3 regions of the Methylobacterium sp. ARG-1 genome follow, and region 3 is predicted to be linked to each of the others. Evidence: predicted binding sites of a transcription regulator. Region 3 holds the regulator's gene; each other region holds the start of a gene.

What was found. The regulator PhoB, encoded in region 3, activates phosphate uptake and scavenging genes when phosphate is short. The targets are predictions, from matches to a motif close to TGTCATNNANCTGTCAT.
Region 1: the regulator PhoB is predicted to act here: its motif matches at 3,308-3,324, upstream of AKJ13_RS10680 (calcineurin-like phosphoesterase family protein).
Region 2: the regulator PhoB is predicted to act here: its motif matches at 2,052-2,068, upstream of AKJ13_RS22195 (inorganic phosphate transporter).

What each region holds. Positions count from the first base shown of each region.
Region 1 is NZ_LHCD01000008.1:111,361-117,070, reverse strand. It holds gene AKJ13_RS10690 (type 1 glutamine amidotransferase domain-containing protein) at 1-325, shown strand, start outside; gene AKJ13_RS10685 (hypothetical protein) at 615-1,604, shown strand; gene AKJ13_RS10680 (calcineurin-like phosphoesterase family protein) at 1,609-3,267, opposite strand; gene AKJ13_RS10675 (L,D-transpeptidase family protein) at 3,409-4,707, opposite strand; partial or broken gene AKJ13_RS10670 (copper chaperone PCu(A)C) at 5,087-5,503, shown strand.
Region 2 is NZ_LHCD01000028.1:96,787-102,496, reverse strand. It holds gene AKJ13_RS22200 (hypothetical protein) at 1-237, shown strand, start outside; gene AKJ13_RS22195 (inorganic phosphate transporter) at 371-1,999, opposite strand; gene AKJ13_RS33140 (autotransporter domain-containing protein) at 2,495-5,674, shown strand.
Region 3 is NZ_LHCD01000005.1:65,093-70,802, reverse strand. It holds gene AKJ13_RS07665 (protein-disulfide reductase DsbD domain-containing protein) at 1-2,076, shown strand, start outside; gene phoB (phosphate regulon transcriptional regulator PhoB) at 2,090-2,785, opposite strand; gene phoU (phosphate signaling complex protein PhoU) at 2,963-3,685, opposite strand; gene pstB (phosphate ABC transporter ATP-binding protein PstB) at 4,061-4,876, opposite strand; gene pstA (phosphate ABC transporter permease PstA) at 4,899-5,710, opposite strand, start outside.

The sequences.
Region 1 (5,710 bases), on a different contig from region 3:
GATCAACCCGGACAAGCTCCGGCTCGAGCCGAAGGCCTTGGAGGTGATCAGGAGCTTCCTGACCTCCGGCAAGGTCGTCGCCGCGATCTGCCACGCGCCGTGGCTGCTGATCGAGGCCGGCGCGGCCAAGGGCCGCGACCTGACGTCGTTCGCCTCGATCCGCACCGACGTGATCAATGCCGGCGGCCGCTGGCACGACGAGGCCGTGGTGACCGATCAGGGCATCATCACCAGCCGCAACCCGGGTGATCTCGACGCCTTCTGCGCCAAGATCGTCGAGGAGGTGCAGGAGGGCGGCCACGGCACCCGGCAGCTCGCCGCCTAACATCCGCTCCGCGCATCCGCCCCGGATCGGCTCCGCCCGGTCCGGGGCGGCCCCCATCGGGGCAAGCCTGCCGGCGAGGGGGGCGCCAAAGACCAAGTTTCGCGACCGTTTATGGATCGTACACCGGCAGGAAGCAGGCCGCTCCGTTCGGACACGTCATCTTTACACGGGACGGCGACTTTAGACGGGACGGCGACGCTCACAGCAGCGCATCACCGCTTCCGCCGCTGTCCGAGGGGCTCGCTTGTCCATCAGGAATGAACGCCGGGATCGGTGCCGCGATCTGGATGTGTTCAAGACGCTTCTCGTGATGGGCATGATCTTCGCCCACGTCGTCCAGATCGTTCAGGCGCCCGGCGACGTGCTGGCGGGAGGCCTGTCGAACGTCATCAACCTCATCAGCTTCTCGGGTTTCCTGTTCGCGTTCGGTTGGGGAACGGCCCTGTCCCGCCGCAGGGATCGGGCCGGGACGGTTTGGGCCCGACTCAAGGGCCCCGCGAAAATCCTGCTGGCCTTCTACCTGTCCGGCATCGCGCATCTGTTGCTGATCGAGCGAACAGGCTGGTCCGGCACGCGGATCCTGGGCGTGGTGACGCTGACCGACCTGCCCGGCCACAGCGAGTTCCTGGCCTCGTTCTTCGTCCTGAGCCTCGCGATGATCGGGATCGGGCGATGGCTCGGCTTGCTCGCTGAGCAGCCAGCGATCCTGGCCCTGGGCCTGGCCCTTTCGGCCCTGTCCGGATGCGTCCAGATCGAGACCTTCGATCTGCCCTGGCTGAGGATCCTCTTCAGCGCGCCGAACAACACGTATTTCCCGCTCGCGCCCTACGCGATGTGGCTGTTTCTCGGAGCCTTCTATGCCGGGAAGCCGGAACCGTTCGGCCGCCTCGCGCTGTGCCTTGCCGCCCTGGCAACCTACGGGTTTCTCGCCGTGGCGATGACGGCCGAGCGTCCGCCCGCCCGCTTCCCGCCCTCGACCCTGTGGGTCGTGGGGTCGGCCCTGTTCCTCCTGCTCTATCGGGCGGCCAGCATGGCGATCGTCCGGCGCGTCGCCCTCCCCCGCTTCCTGACGAGCCCGGGGCGGCATGTCCTGATCTACCTGGTCGCCTCGAACCTGGCCCTGTTCACCTGCCAGACCCTGTTCGGCCATCCGGTCCAGGGCCTGTGGCAGGCCGCGCTCGTCACCACCGCCCTGATCGCCGCGATCGGGATGGCGATCGAAGCCGTCTCGAACGCGATGCAGACTTCGCGGTCGCCCGTCCGGGCCGCACCGACGTGATCTGTCAGCCGCGCGCGCCGTCGCCGGTCACCTCGAGGACGGCGCAGGCGCGGATCGGACGGCCATACTCGTCCGTCCCCGCCACGGTGACCCGGTGGGCGCCGGGCGGGAGGTCGTCCGGCAGGCGTGCAGTCCAGATATGGGTCGAGGGCGTCGCCTGGACCCAGCTCTTCTTGGTCTCGGGGTATCGCGCGTAGAGCTCGGTCACGAACGGGTCGAGCCGCCGGGTGCGGACCATCGGCTCCGGCGCCCGGTCGCCGATCCCGACGGTCAGGTTCGTGCGCGGGCCGCCGTCGAACACGTTGACCACGAGGTTGGTCGAGGCCAGCGCCTCCTGCGGGACCGGCGGGCGCAGGCCCTGCATCGGATGGCTCGCCCGGACGATCTCCGGGGCGGCGGGACGCAATTCGCTCTCGAAGGCGATGCGCATCGTCGCGTCCGGCTCGCCCTGAGCGGGGACGAAGCGGGTCGTGTAATCTGTGCCCCGGATCGAGAGCACGTGGAAGCCGTTCGGCGTGCCGTCGCGGCTGTCGGCCGAGGGGATGCCGGTCCGGGTATCCGGCCCGCTCCACCACGAACCCGACACCGCCGTCATCACGTGGTGGTGGTGCCCGTCCGCCGGGTAGTGATGCTCGGTGGTGTGGGTGTGGCCGGCGAGGCTGAGCACTTTGCGGCCGGCCAGCACGTCGAGCAGCGCCGCCCGGTCGATCGTCGCGCTGCGCGGGTCGTCGCCGGTATCGGTGAGCAGCGGGATGTGGGTCGCCAGCACGATCAGGTCGTCCGGCGGGATCTCGGCCAAGAGGTTCTTCAGGAAGGCGAGCGTCCGCTCGCCGATATGGCCCCGGTAGGTGTTGGCCCCGACCGGCACCGGTGGTCCCATCCACTCCACGTTGTCGAGCATGACAAACAGCACCCGCCCGTGCCGGAACGCGTAGCTCGGCGCGCCGAACACGCGCTTCCAGGTCTCGCGGCTGTAGCGCGCGTCCGGGGCCTGCATGTTGAGGTCGTGATTGCCGGGCAGGCTGTACCAGGGCAGCCCGATCCGCCCGACGATGCGGTTGGAGCGGCCGTAGAGCGAGAGGTCGTCGAACAGCACGTCCCCGGTGGTGAGGCCGAACGCCGCCGGGATCGTCATCGCCCGGGCGACCGCGGTGTCGCGCACATGGTCGAGCTCGAACCGGCTCTCCGGCTGCGGATCGGTGAACAGGATCACGTCGAAATCCGCGGGCTCGTCGACCCGGGTCAAGGTGAAGTCGATCGAGGCCGGAAGCGGGCCGGTGGGTGCGAGGCCCCGGTAGCGCAGGCCGAGGCTCGCCGGCGTGCCGTTGGGCTGGTGGATGTAGGAGTGCCGGGGCACGTTGTCGGCATCGCGCGGCTGGGCGTAGCCCGGCGGCTTGATCACGAAGACCGCGCCGTCCCCGGGCATCGGCAGGCGATAGCGCCCCTGCTCGTCCGTGCGCACGACCTCGCGGCCGTTCGAGACCAGCACGCCCGGCAGCGGCGCACGATCGGCGCCGGGCGCCGGGACGGCATAGACGATGCCGGTAGCCTCCCCGGATTCCTGTGCCCCGGCGCGGCCGGCCATGAGCCCGAGGGCGGCGGCGCCGGCCACGGTCTCCCGGCGGCTGAGGCGTGCGGGTGCGGGATTGGAATCGCGCGACATCGGGGGCTCCTGCTCGGCGGCAAAGGCCAAGCAGAGGCGTTTGACCGCCCGATGACAGCGCAGGACCCGAAACGCACGAGGCCCGCACCCCGGGCGGGATGCGGGCCTCGAATGAAGCCGTGGGGCGGAGGCGCGGAGCGCTTACTCCTCGTCGCCGGGCTCGAAGGTCTGGGGCAGCGGCTCGGCGCTGGCGACCGGGGTCGGCGCCCCGATGGTCGAGGGCACGTTCACGCCGTCGCGCTTGTAGATGTCGTCGCGGAACTGCACGAGGCCATCCGGGGTCGCCCAGGCGGTGATGTAGGTCCAGTAGACCGGCACGGGCTGGGCGATGTTGGCGTCGACGCGCTTGCCGCTCTCGATCGCCTGCTCGACCTGCTCACGGCCCCAGCCGGGGGTCTCCTTCAGGAGCCACGTGATGTACTCGCGCACGTTCTGCACGCGCACGCAGCCCGACGAGATGAAGCGGAAATCGTCGCCGAACACGCCCTTGGTGTTCGTGTCGTGCATGAACACGCCGTAGGGGTTCGGGATGTTGATGCGGACGATGCCCATCGAGTTGAAGTCGGCACCCGATTCCTGCCGGTAGGTGTAACGCGTGCCCTCATCCGAGTTCCAGTTGATCGAGCGCGGCGAGACCTCGCCATTGCCCGACAGGATGTGGATCTTGTTGTCGGTGAGGTAGTTCGGATCCTTCTGCATCTTCGGGATCAGGTCCTTCTTCACGATGGAAGCCGGGACCGTCCAGGTCGGGTTGAAGTTGATCTGCGTCGCCTTGGTGTTCATGATCGGCGACTGGCGGTCGATCTTGCCGACGCCGGCGGCGTGCAGCGTGACGACCTGGCCGTTCTCCACGGTCTCCACCAGGGCGGCCGGGATGTTCATGATCACGAAGCGCCGGCCGAGATCGCCCGAATAGGAGCGCAGGCGGACGACGTTGGTCTCGAGCTGGTGCAGCCGCACGTCGGCGGGCACGTTCATCGCCTGCTGGGTGGCGAGGCTCATCGCGCCGGTCTGGCTGAGGCCGTGACGGGCCTGGAAGCGCTTCACGCCAGCCGCGACGTAAGAATCGTACACGCCCGAGCCGCCGGCGGCCGGATCGAGGTCGCCGGTGACGATCAGGCGCTGGCGCACCGCGGCCACCGCCGGACCCTTCGCGCCGACGCGCAGGCGCTCGGCGCCGGAGACCGGACGCCAGCCGCCGCGGTTGACGATCTCCCGATAGCGCTCGACCATCTGCTCGGTGGCCGCCACGGTCTGGGGCGACAGAATCGGCACGGTCTCGCGCTGCACCTGCATGCCGGCAGGCGAGGCGTAATCCTGCGCCCACTCGGCCTGGGCGTAGTTGCCCTGGTCTCGGGCCTCAGCGGCGCCGAGCCCGAGCGTGCCGAGCGCGGCGACGCCCAGGATGGCGGTGAACCGGTTTGTTGCCTTGGTGCGCATCAGTCGCTGGCTCTTGTCCGGAGTTCGTCAGTTCATGGCGAGAGCGGGTCTACCCGGTCGCCACGGTGTCGGGATGGCCTTAAGACTCCCTATCGAAGGGGCCGGATTGTGGCATCGGCGTGCGCCAACGCACCTGACGACTGGCTGCGGCGCGGCGACAACTGTCACCGGCAGGACGGTGTGGCAGAGATGCCACCGTCGCGCGGTCCGGGCTGGCCGCGCCGGGAGCCCACGGCCCACGCCTCAGGTCGCCGCCGCGGTCGCGGGCGGACCGATTTGCAAGACGAGTCAGGACGGAAGCATGCCCATGAAGATCCTTTGCACGGCCCTCCTGGGCCTCGGCCTGTTCGCCAGCACGGCGCAGGCGGCCCCGGAGGCGGCGGTCAAGGCCGGCGATCTCACGATCGACACGCCCTGGCTGCGCGCCACGCCGAACGGTGCCAAGGTCGCGGGCGGCTACGTGCGGATTGTCAACACCGGCTCGGCCCCCGACACGCTCACGGGCGCCTCGGTGCCGTTCGCGACCTCCGGCGAGATCCACTCCATGTCGATGGAGGGCGGCGTGATGAAGATGGCCCCGGTTTCTGGCGGCCTGACGATCAAACCCGGCGAGACGGTCGAGCTGAAGCCCGGTGGCTATCACCTGATGTTCGAGGGCCTGACCGGCGCCCCCAAGGCCGGCGATACCGTGTCCGGGACGCTGACGTTCCAGCGCGCCGGCACTGTGCCGGTCAAGTTCTCGGTGGCGCCGATCGGCGCGAGCGCACCGGGCGGCGGCCACCAGCATCACCACTAGCCGACATCGATCGCGCCGGAACCGCCGACACGCTGTGCGTGGTTCCGGACAGTCCACGCGGCTTGATCTGGCCCGCCCTCGCCCAGCAGTTGAGGGCGGGCAGACCCCGCGCGCAAGCGGTTCCAAGATCGGCCGGAGGCACCGCGTATTCGGCGGTGTCGAGGTCTCCTTTCGAATGCTTGCACGCGACGACGGGCGCCATATCTT
Region 2 (5,710 bases), on a different contig from region 3:
GCCCGCGCCATGACCCAGCCGGTTTGCCGGCATCCGGAGGCGGATCGCTCCGCGGCGATCCTGGAACGCATCGCCGACACGCTCCATCTGCCGGTCGACGCGTTCTTCCCGGACGAGCGCGCACCGGGCGAGACGGTCGCTCAGGCCGCGGATCTCGTGACGGCCTTCATGGCGATCGAGACCGTCGCCGCGCGCCGCACCTGCCTGGCCTTCGTGCGCGCCATGGCGCGCCCGTAACCACCCGAGACATCGGGACCAGAACGGACAGGGCCGTTTCCGTCGACCACGGAAACGTCCCTGTCCGTCTCGATAGCGCGCTGCGTGCCACCGGGCCCGCGGCGCAGGATCCTGCACCGCGGGCCCGGCCCCGTCAGAAGACGTGGCGCAGCAGGAAATACAGGCCCGCCGCCAGCGTGATGGCGGCCGGCAGGGTCAGCACCCAGGCGAGCGCCATGTTGCGCACCGTCGACATCTGCAGGCCCGAGCCGTTGGCCGCCATCGTCCCGGCCACGCCCGAGGACAGGATGTGCGTGGTCGAGACCGGCAGGCCGTAGAGCTCGGCGAGCCCGATCGTGCCCGCGGCCACGATCTCGGCCGAAGCGCCCTGGGCGTAGGTGAGGTGGGTCTTGCCGATCTTCTCGCCCACCGTGACGACGATGCGCTTCCAGCCGACCATCGTGCCGAGCCCGAGCGCCAGGGCGACGCAGATCTTCACCCAGCCCGGGATATAGCGGGTGCCGTTGTTCAGCAGCCCGGTATAGGTCTTCAGGGTCGCCTTCTCGGGGTCCGAGAAGTCCACCCCGGCGCCCGGCAGCAGCCGCACCGCGTCGGCGGCGAGGTACATGTCGCTGCGCATGTTCTCGGTCTGGGCGGCCGGCACGGTGCGGATTGCGCCGTAATTCTTCACGCTGGCGGCGATGTCGTTCGCGAGCGCCGAGAGGGCGGCGTAGACCGGCGGCTGGTTCAGGTTCTTGGTCTTCAGGGCCTCCGTCACCGTCCGGCGCGCCTGCACGGCATCCGGCTGGGGGGCGCGGGCGGCGCGGGCGGCGAAAACCTGGCTCGCCGACGTGGAGGCCTCGATGAAGGCCGGGGTCGTTTCGTCCGACATGGTCCGGTTCAGCGCGTAGGCGGTGGGCGCGGCGCCGATCAGGATCAGCATGATCAGGCCCATGCCCTTCTGGCCGTCATTGCCGCCGTGGAAGAACGACACCAGCGTGCAGGTCAGGATCAGCATGCCGCGGATCCAGATCGGCGGCGGCGCCTCACCCTTGGGGGCCTCGTAGAGGTCCTTGCGGCGCACCAGGAATTTCAGGACGAGCAGCAGCGCCGCGGCCAGGACGAAGCCGCAGACCGGCGAGAACAGCAGCGCCTTGAACACGTTGAGCGCCTGGCCCCAATCAACGCCGGCGGTGCCGGTGCCGCCGCTCATGAGCTGGTTACCCAGTCCGACGCCCAGGACCGAGCCGATCAGCGCGTGCGACGACGAGTTCGGCAGGCCGAAGGCCCAGGTCCCGAGATTCCAGATGATGGCGGCCAGCAGCAGCGCGAAGATCATCGCGTAGCCGGCCCCCGAGCCGACATGGAGGATCAACTCCACCGGCAGCAGGGTGACGATGGCGTAGGCCACCGCGCCGGAGGACAGCATCACCCCCAGGAAATTGAAGAAGCCCGACCAGACCACCGCCACCAGCGGCGGCATCGAGTGGGTGTAGATCACGGTCGCCACCGCGTTGGCGGTGTCGTGGAAGCCGTTCACGAATTCGAAGGCGAGGGCGATCAGCAGCGCGAGCCCGAGCAGCGCGAAGGCCCCGTAGGCCAGCGGCGCCTCGCCGGCCGCGTTCATGTCGGTGATCAGGCTCACCACCGCGTAGCCGAGCCCGGCCACCAGGACAGCCAGGAAGGCGACCACGCCACCCAGATGCATCCCGTGGTCGAGACGCGGACCGCTCGCTGGCCTGCCTCCCGCCGCCGGCTGCGGCATTACGGCGGAATCGGACATGGGCCCTCGCGTTGAATCGTCTTCGGAAGCGGGGCGGGATTAGGATTACGCGATGACGGTTCAGTGACGTTTTACCGGGCCGATTCACGGCAGCATTATATTCGCGCGTCTAGGGCCGATAATACGAAGCTATTAATTGGGACGACATTCAGTCGGTCTTCCTAGAGTTCAGGGCCGGTGTGTTTACTGATACGGCGGCACCCGCTGCGGATGCCGAGGACTGACATCTGTCCGCAGAAAACTCGAGCCGTCCGCTGGACGATGCCGCGGATTCAACCAGTCGTGAGTAGATTTGGTCATCGGCGGCTGGGATGCAAGAAGCAACGTGCAAGCAACGCGATCGGAAAATTTATGCCGGCTAAGATAAGTGCCTGTTGCGCGTGAGATACAGCCCGTGATTCAGCGCAATGTGTATGGATTATGACGCGTTCGCATCCGTAGAATTCGTTAAATCTCCTGCCGCAGGCCGAATGGCCGCAGGCTTGGGGGCCGGGAATGACGTTTCGCTACGGGGTCTCGATCGCGGCGTTGATGGTCGCCGCATGCGGTTCGGGTGTGCAGGCGCAGACCGTCAACACGACGGCCTCCGACGTCAACGTCCTCAACCTGCTGTCGCCGTTCCTGTCGCTCAACGCGACGGCGACCGGGCAGGCGACGCTGGACCAGAACCTGTCGCAGACGGCGGCACTGAACAACGGTGCCGGGCTCGCCCGGCAGCAATTGGCGATCAGCGACAAGAACCTCCTCGCGTCGGCCAGCAACAACCTGTCCTCGGTCGGGCTGGGCACCTACGGCGTCGCCGCGAATATCGGCGGCGGCTTGCCCCGTCAGACGCCGATCAACGGCATCGTCCCGCAGCAGCTCGTCGGCGGTCTCGGCACGCAGCTCGGGCCGATCTACCAGCGCGGGGTCGCCCAGGGCGCCGGCGGCGCACTCGGCAGCGTGGCCAACCTGCTGGTCAATGCCAACACGTTCACGGGCAACAACCTGGGCGTCGCCAAGAACTACTTCGCCAACGGCGCGGCCAACAATCCGAGCGTGACCCCGGCCAATTACGCGGCGGTGCCCGCGGTCGCGCCGGCAGGCTACACGCTGCCGACCTATAACGGCCTGCCCAACACCACCAACAGCGTCTACGATCTCGCCTACGGAGTGAACAACACCCAACCTGGCCAGGACGTCTACGGGTCCTCGCGCCCCGTCCAGGTCGCGCCCAAGCGGTTCAACGCGTTCGATCCGACGGCGCTCAACGGCATCGCCACGAACCCGTCCTTCCCGAGCGGCCACACCACCTACGCGTTCACCAGCGGCTACCTGCTCGCGATGCTGGTGCCGCAGCAATATCAGAGCCTGCTGCTGCGCGCCTCCGAGTACGGCGAGAGCCGCATCGTCCTCGGCGTCCACTACCCGCTCGACGTCATCGGCAGCCGGGCCCTGTCGGCCTACGGCCTCGCCCAGGCCTTCACCAACCCGGCCTATATCAACAACGCCGCGGTGACCGGCGTCGCGCTCAACCTGCCCAACCAGTTCGTCCAGGCCCAGGGCCAGATCCAGGCCTACCTCGCCGCCCAGTGCGGCAACACCGTCGCGGCCTGCGCGGCCGGGGCGCCCAATATCACGGGCAACCCCTACATCCCCTCCGCCGCCAACCAGGCCGCCTACCGGGCCCGCCTGACCTACGGCCTGCCGACCCTGTCCTTCGCCCAGGCCCCGCGCGAGGCCGCCCCCGCGGGCGGGCCCGACGCCTCGATCCTGCTGGCCCCGCTCTACGGCGGATCGACCGCGGCCGCCCGCACCCTCGCCCCCCAGGGCGGCCTCTACGGCCAGCTCGCGACCGACACGATCAACCAGGTCGTCGTCAACACCGAGACCAACGCGCTGGCCGCCTTCTACGGCACCCCGCTGAGCTACTGGAGCCGCATCGACCTCTACGCCGCCGCCGGCTATTTCGGGAACGTCACCGGCACCCTGCGCATGGACGCCACCGACCGCCTCGGCATCGATGTCGGCATCGGCAATGGCGGCGCGCTCTACGCCAACGGCACGATCGCGGGCACCGTCTCGGTCAATGCCGGCGGCCTGCTGGGCGGCTCGGGCAGCGTCGGGGGCGTCAACGCGCTGTCGGGCGGCACGGTGTCGCCGGGCAACTCGATCGGCACGCTCACCGTCGCCGGCGCGGCCGCCTTCGCCCCGGGCTCGACCTACCGGGTCGAGGCCAACGCCGCCGGACAGGCCGACAAGATCGCCGCCGGCGGCACCGCGACGCTGGCCGGCGGCACCGTGCAGGTGCAGGCGGCCTCGGGCGCCTACAACCCGCGCACCACCTACGCGATCCTCACCGCCGCCGGCGGCGTCTCCGGCCGGTTCGACGGGGTCACCGCCAACCTCGCCTTCCTGTCCCCGGGCCTGCGCTACCGCCCCAACGCGGTCGACCTGACCCTCACCCGCAACGACGTGCCGCTCGCCGCCGGCGCCACCGGCCGCAACGGCATCGCCGCCGCCGACGCGATCCAGGCGGCCGGCGCCGGCCGGGCCTATGACGCCGCCCTGGCCTTCACCACGGAGGAGGCCGCCGACGGCTTCCGGGCGCTCTCCGGCGACATCCATGCCAGCACGGTCTCGGCCGCCTACGAGACCGCGTTCTTCGTGCGCGAGGCGGTACTCGACCGCCTGCGCCGGGGGAGCGACGCCCAGGGCCTGGATTACGGCACCGTGCCGGCGGCCTACACCGCCGACCTGCCGGGCCGGGCGCCGCCGGTGGCCCATGTCCCGGTGCGCGCCCTCGATTCGCAGGTGTTCGGCCTCTGGGGCCAGGGCTTCGGCGCGTTCGGCACGGCGGGCGGGGGCGGCAACGCCTTCGACCTCGACCGGCAGATCGCCGGCTTCGCGCTCGGCGCCGACATCCGGCTGCCGAGCGGGGTCCGGTTCGGCCTGGTCGGCGGCTACACCGAGACCAACCTCGACAGCGCCGGCCGGCTGGGCGGCGGTGCCCGGGCGGAGAGCGCGACGCTCAAGAGCGGCTTCGGCGGCGTCTACGGCGGCTACGCGTTCGGCCCGGTCTCGGTGCGGCTGGGCGCCCTCTACGCCGATACCGACACCCGCACCCGGCGCAGCGTGCTCTACGGCCTGTCGGACAGCCCGACCGGCCATGGCGGCGGCCATACCGTCCAGGGTTTCGGCGAGATCGGCTACCGGTTCGCGTTCGGCGCGGCCTCTGCCGGGGCCTCGAAGGACGGGCCGGCGGTGGCGGCCTCGTCTATCGAGCCGTTCGTGGGCGGGGCGTATATCGGCATCCGGCGCGACGGGTTCGCGGAGACCGGGGGCGCGGCGGCGCTGGTGAGCTACGCGCGCGACTACGACCTCGGCGCGGTGACGGCGGGGGTGCGGGCGCAGACCAGCCTGGATCTGGGCTTCGGGCTTCCGGTGACGGCGCACGGGCAGCTGGGCTACCGGCGGGCGTTCGGGGACGTGGTGCCGACGGCTCTGCTGAGCTTCGGCAGCGGGCCTTCCTTCCTGAGCGCGGGCGTCCCGATCGACTGGGACGCGCTGGTGGCCGGCGCCGGGCTCGACCTGGCGGTGGCGCCCAACGCCAGACTGGGCGTGGCCTATACCGGCCAGGTCGGCGCCCGCGCCCAGGACCAGGCCGTCAAGGGCAATTTCACCCTCCGGTTCTGATGGGCGCTCTGTCACACGACTGACGCGGTCCGGCCG
Region 3 (5,710 bases):
ACGCCGCCCGATCTCGTGCGGGCGAGCCTGGTCGCCGAGCCCGTCGCGGTGGCGGGCGCGCAGCCGTTCACCCTGGCGGTGCGGATGCAGGTGAAGCCGGGCTGGCACGTCTACTGGCGCAATCCGGGCGATTCTGGTCTGCCGCCCGAGGTGACCTGGACCTTGCCGGCGGGCTTCAACGCCGGTGCGATCCGGTGGCCGGCGCCGGAGCGCATCGCGATCGCGACGCTGATGAATTACGGCTACGAGGGCGAGGTCACCTTACTCGTGCCGGTCACGCCGCCGCCGAGCCTCGACCCGGCGGATCCGGTGCGGATCCAGGCCAAGCTGACCTACCTGGTCTGCGAGACCGAATGCGTTCCGGGCTCCGCCGACCTCGCCCTGACCCTGCCGGTGGGCGAGCCTCGGCCCGATGCCGATCAGGCCGCCCTGTTCGCGCGGGCCCGGACCGCCCTGCCCGCTCCGGCGCTCTGGCCGCTGCGCTTGTCCAGCCAGGGCGACACCCTGCAGCTCGATTTCGCCGCGGCGGGTCTCAAGCCGGAGACCATCAAGAGCGCGTCCTTCTTCCCCTATTCCGAGACCGCGATCGACAATGCCGCCGCGCAGGTGATGACCGTCGACGAGGCCGGCCTGCATCTCACCCTGGCCCGGAGCAGCCCCGCCGAGCCGGCGCCCGCCGCCCTGCCCGGCGTGCTGACCGTCGAGGAGGCGACCGGTGCCGGCACGCACCGGCTTGCCTTCGCGTATGGCGACGAGCCGGTGCTGCCGGCCCCGACGGCGGCGCCAGAGACCCCGGCCGCGCCGCCCGCAGCCCCCGCCTTCGACGTGCCGACGCTGGTGAGCGCGGTCGGGCTCGCTTTCCTCGGCGGCCTGATCCTCAACCTGATGCCCTGCGTCTTCCCGGTCCTGTCCATCAAGGTGCTGGGCCTCGTGCGGCACGCCGGCGAGAGCGCCGCCCGCGTCCGGCTGCACGGCCTTGCCTACACGGCGGGTGTGCTCGTGAGCTTCCTCGGCTTGGCCGGCCTGTTGCTCGCCCTCAAGGGCGGCGGGGCGGCGATCGGCTGGGGTTTCCAGCTGCAATCGCCGGCGGTGGTCGCCGGCCTCGCCTATCTGCTGCTTGCGATGGGCCTAAGCCTGTCGGGGGTGGTCCATCTCGGCGGGCGGCTCGCCGGACTCGGCGACGGCCTCGCCCGGCGCTCGGGGCTCAGCGGCTCGTTCTTCACCGGCGTGCTGGCGACCCTGGTGGCGACCCCCTGCACGGCGCCGTTCATGGGCTCGGCGGTGGGCTTCGCGCTGACCCAGAGCGCGGGCGTCGCCCTCGCGGTGTTCGCGAGCCTCGGGCTCGGCCTCGCCCTGCCGTTCCTGCTGCTCACCCTGTGGCCGCCGGCCCTGCGGGGGTTGCCGCGTCCGGGCGCCTGGATGGAGACACTGAAGCAGGTTCTGGCCTTCCCGGTCTACGCCACGGTGGCGTGGCTGGTCTGGGTCCTGGCGCAGCAGGTCGGGCCGCAGGGGCTGCTCGCCGGGCTGATCGGCCTCGTGCTGGTGGGCTTCGCCGCCTGGGCCTGGGAGCACGGGCGCGCGGCGACGCCGCGATTCGGGCGGATCGCCCAGGGGCTCGCGGTGCTCACGATCCTGGCGGTCGCAGGCCTGACGCTCAGCCTCGACCGCGAGCGGGCGGCCCCCGCCGCCCAGGCTGCCGCCGACGGTGTCCAGCCGTTCACCCAGGCTCGTCTGGATTCCCTGGTGAACGAGCGCCGCCCGGTCTTCGTGAACATGACCGCCGCCTGGTGCATCACCTGCGCTGTCAACGAGACGACCTCGCTCTCGACCCAGGCGGTGCGGGCAGCGATGGCGGATCGGGGCGTCACCTACCTGAAGGGCGACTGGACCAACCAGAACCCGGAGATCACGCGCCTGCTGGAGAAGCACGGGCGCAGCGGCGTGCCGCTGTATCTGCTCTACACCGGGACGGGGGAACCCCAGGTGCTGCCGCAGATCCTCACCGAGGGGACGGTGCTGGCGGCGCTGGAAACGGTGCCGGCCTCAGCGAACAAGAGCGCGGCGCTGGCCCGCTGACCGGACAGGCGGTCTAGGCTTCCAGCGAGAACGTCTCGTCGAAGGCGTAGCCCGACCCCCGCACCGTGCGGATCGGATCGGCCTGCCGGGGCGCGTTGAGCGCCTTGCGCAGGCGCCCGACATGCACGTCGACGGTGCGCTCGTCGATATAGACGTCGTGGCCCCAGACCCCGTCGAGGAGCTGCTCGCGGGAGAAGACCCGGCCGGGGGCCAGCATCAGGAATTCGAGCAGGCGGAACTCGGTAGGGCCGAGATGGAGCTCCTCGCCGGCGCGGCGGACCCGATGACCGGTGCGGTCGAGCTCGATATCGCCAGCCGCCAGCCGGTCGGCGACATGGGCGGGCTTGGCCCGGCGCAACAGGGCCCGCACTCGGGCCAGCAGTTCCGGAACCGAGAACGGCTTGACGATGTAGTCGTCTGCGCCCGTGCCGAGGCCGCGAACCCGGTCGCCCTCCTCGCCGCGGGCGGTGAGCATGATCACCGGCAGCCGCTCGGTCTCGCGCCGGGCCCGGATGCGGCGGCACAGCTCGATCCCCGAGAGGCCCGGCAGCATCCAGTCGAGCAGCACCAGATCCGGGGTGCGCTCGGCCAGGAGCAGTTCTGCGTCGTCGCCACGCGTCGCCGAATCGACCAGGAAGCCCTCGGCTTCCAGGTTGTAGCGCAGCAGGGTGGTCAGGGCCTCCTCGTCCTCGACGATCAGGACTTGCATGCTCACGTTCGTTAACCTGTTCCGTACTCGGTACCGGCCGGCGCGCCCGCGCCGGGGGACCCGGACGCGCCGATGGTGCGGCAGAGGCCGCCATCCCTCAAGCCGCAGGCCGCCACAATCGGGCGTTGCCCCACAGGGCAGCGTGCGGATCGGGCCGGCCGCACCGCGACCCGCCTGTTACGGGGCCGTGGCGGCGGGGCCGACCGTTGCGTAGTTCGACGCGTCGTTCTTCGGCCGCTCGCCCGCCAGGGTCTCACCGGTGGCGAGGTAGTGGATCGTCTCGGCGATGTTGGTGGTGTGGTCGCCGATGCGCTCGACATTCTTGGCGCAGAACAGCAGGTGCGTGCAGAACGAGATGTTGCGCGGATCTTCCATCATGTAGGTCAGGAGTTCGCGAAACAGCGAATTGTACAGCGCATCGATCTCGCCGTCGCGCTCCCAGACGTCGTAGGCGGCCTTCACGTCGCGGCTCGCGTAGGCGTCGAGGATGTCCTTGAGCTGCGCCTCGGCGAGGTCGCTCATGTGCCGCACGCCGAGCACGATCTTCTGCGCCGGCGCCTGATCGGAAATCGCCACGACGCGCTTGGCGACGTTCTTGGCAAGGTCGCCGATCCGCTCCAGGTCGCCCGAGACGCGGATCGCCGAGATGGTCTCGCGCAGGTCGATCGCCAGGGGCTGCCGCCGGGCAATGAGCAGCACGGCCCGCTCCTCGATGTCGCGCTGGAGCGCGTCGAGACGCTTGTCGGCGACGATCACCGCCTGGGCGAGCGTATCGTCCCGGCGGACCAGGGCGTCGGTCGCCTCGGCGGCCATCTTCTCGGCCACGCCGCCCATCTCGGAGATGGAGCGACGCAGGTCATCGAGGTCGGTGTCGTAGGAGCTGACGATATGGCCGGGCATGGTGGATCCTTCGATGGCGTCCCGCAAACCTTGATCCGCGAGGTCTGGCGGAAACCCGCCGCTGCGGTCACGGGCGCCGGGGCGCGTGCCCCGGTGCCCAGTCCCTTGCATTGTCTAGAACAGGCTGCGGAGCGGTGAGGACCGGCATCCCGAGCCGAGCTCGGGACCAGAGCAACCGGACCGTGCCGATGCTCCCCGACCGAACAGCCTGTTCCGGAGTCGCGCCGGCGCTTGTTGCGCTTGGGCGCGGCCCCTAGTCTTTAGAGCGGTGCTCTTTTTTCGCCGAAGCCGTATTCGACTTTACGGAAAGCGGTGAATATCCCGTTTGGCGTCGTCGCATCCCGGAGGTGACCGTCCGCCCTCCGGGGTTTTGGTTCAGCCGAACCGGCCGGTGATGTAATCCTGCGTGCGCTGCTCGACCGGGTTCATGAACATGCGGTTCGTGGGTCCAAATTCGATCAGCTCGCCGAGATACATGAAAGCGGTGAACTGCGAGATGCGCGCCGCCTGCTGCATGTTGTGGGTGACGATCACGATGGTGAACTCGTCGCGCAACTGCTCGATCAGCTCCTCGATCCGGCCGGTGGAGATCGGGTCGAGGGCCGAGGTGGGCTCGTCGAACAGGATCACCTCCGGGCTCTGGGCCACGGTGCGGGCGATGCACAGGCGCTGCTGCTGCCCGCCCGACAGGCCGGTGCCGGCCTGGCGCAGCTTGTCCTTCACCTCGTCCCAGAGGGCGGCCTTGCGCAAAGCCTGCTCCACCCGCCCGTCGAGTTCGGATTTCGGCAGCTTCTCGTAGAGGCGCAGGCCGAAGGCGACGTTGTCGTAGATCGACATCGGGAAGGGCGTCGGCTTCTGGAACACCATGCCGATGCGCGAGCGCAGCTCGTTCAGATCGATCGAGGGATCGAGCACGTTCTGGCCCTCGAGCAGGATCTGCCCCTCCGCCCGCTGCTCCGGGTAGAGGCTGTAGATCCTGTTGAAGCAGCGCAGCAGGGTGGACTTGCCGCAGCCGGACGGGCCGATCAGCGCCGTGACCTGACGGTCATGGAAGTTGATGTCGACATTCTTCAGCCCGTGGAAGCTGCCGTAGTAGAAGTTCAGGCCCTTCACGGCGATGCGAACCGCCCCACCCTCGTTGGCGTGGTTGCGGGTGAGATCGACCGTGGGGATCGCGGAGGCGGCGTTCATCGTCGTGTCCTCGAGAAGGGTCTTAGCGCGACATCTGCGGCTTGATGACGAGACGGGCGATGATCGACAGCACCAGGATCGTCGCGGTGATCAGAAGCGCCCCGGCCCAGGCGAGGCTCTGCCAGTTCGGGTAAGGCGAGAGGGCGAACTGGTAGATCATGACCGGGAGGTTCGCGACACCGCCCATCAGGTCCGGCGAGAACCAGGAATTGTTGTTGAGCGCCGTGAACAGGAGCGGCGCGGTCTCGCCCGCGATGCGGGCCAGCGCCAGGATGATCCCGGTGACGATACCGGCCGAGGCCGCCCGCCAGGTGACGCTGATGATCACCGTCGAGGGCGGTGCGCCGAGCGCCGCGCCGGCCTCGCGCAGGGTGCCGGGCACCAGGCGCATCATGTCCTCGGTGGTGCGCACGATCACCGGCACGGCGATGATGGCCAGCGCCACGCCGCCGGCCCAGCCCGAATAGGTCCCCATCGGCCGCACCATCAGCGTGTAGACGAACAGGCCGATCAGGATCGACGGCGCCGAGAGCAGGATGTCGTTGAGGAAGCGGATCACCCCGGCGATCTTGGAGAAGCGGCCGTACTCGGCGAGGTAGGTCCCGGCCATGACACCGATCGGCGTCGCGATCGTGATGCCGATCCCGGTGAGCACGAGGCTGCCCAAGATCGCGTTGGCGATGCCGCCGCCCTCGGATCCGGGACCGGGGGTCGGGTGCGCGAACATGCCGGGCGTGAAGCCGCGCACACCCTGGACGATCAGCATCAGCAGGATCGAGCCGAGCACCACGGCGCCGACGATCGTGGCGATCAGGCAGGCGGTGCGCAGCACCC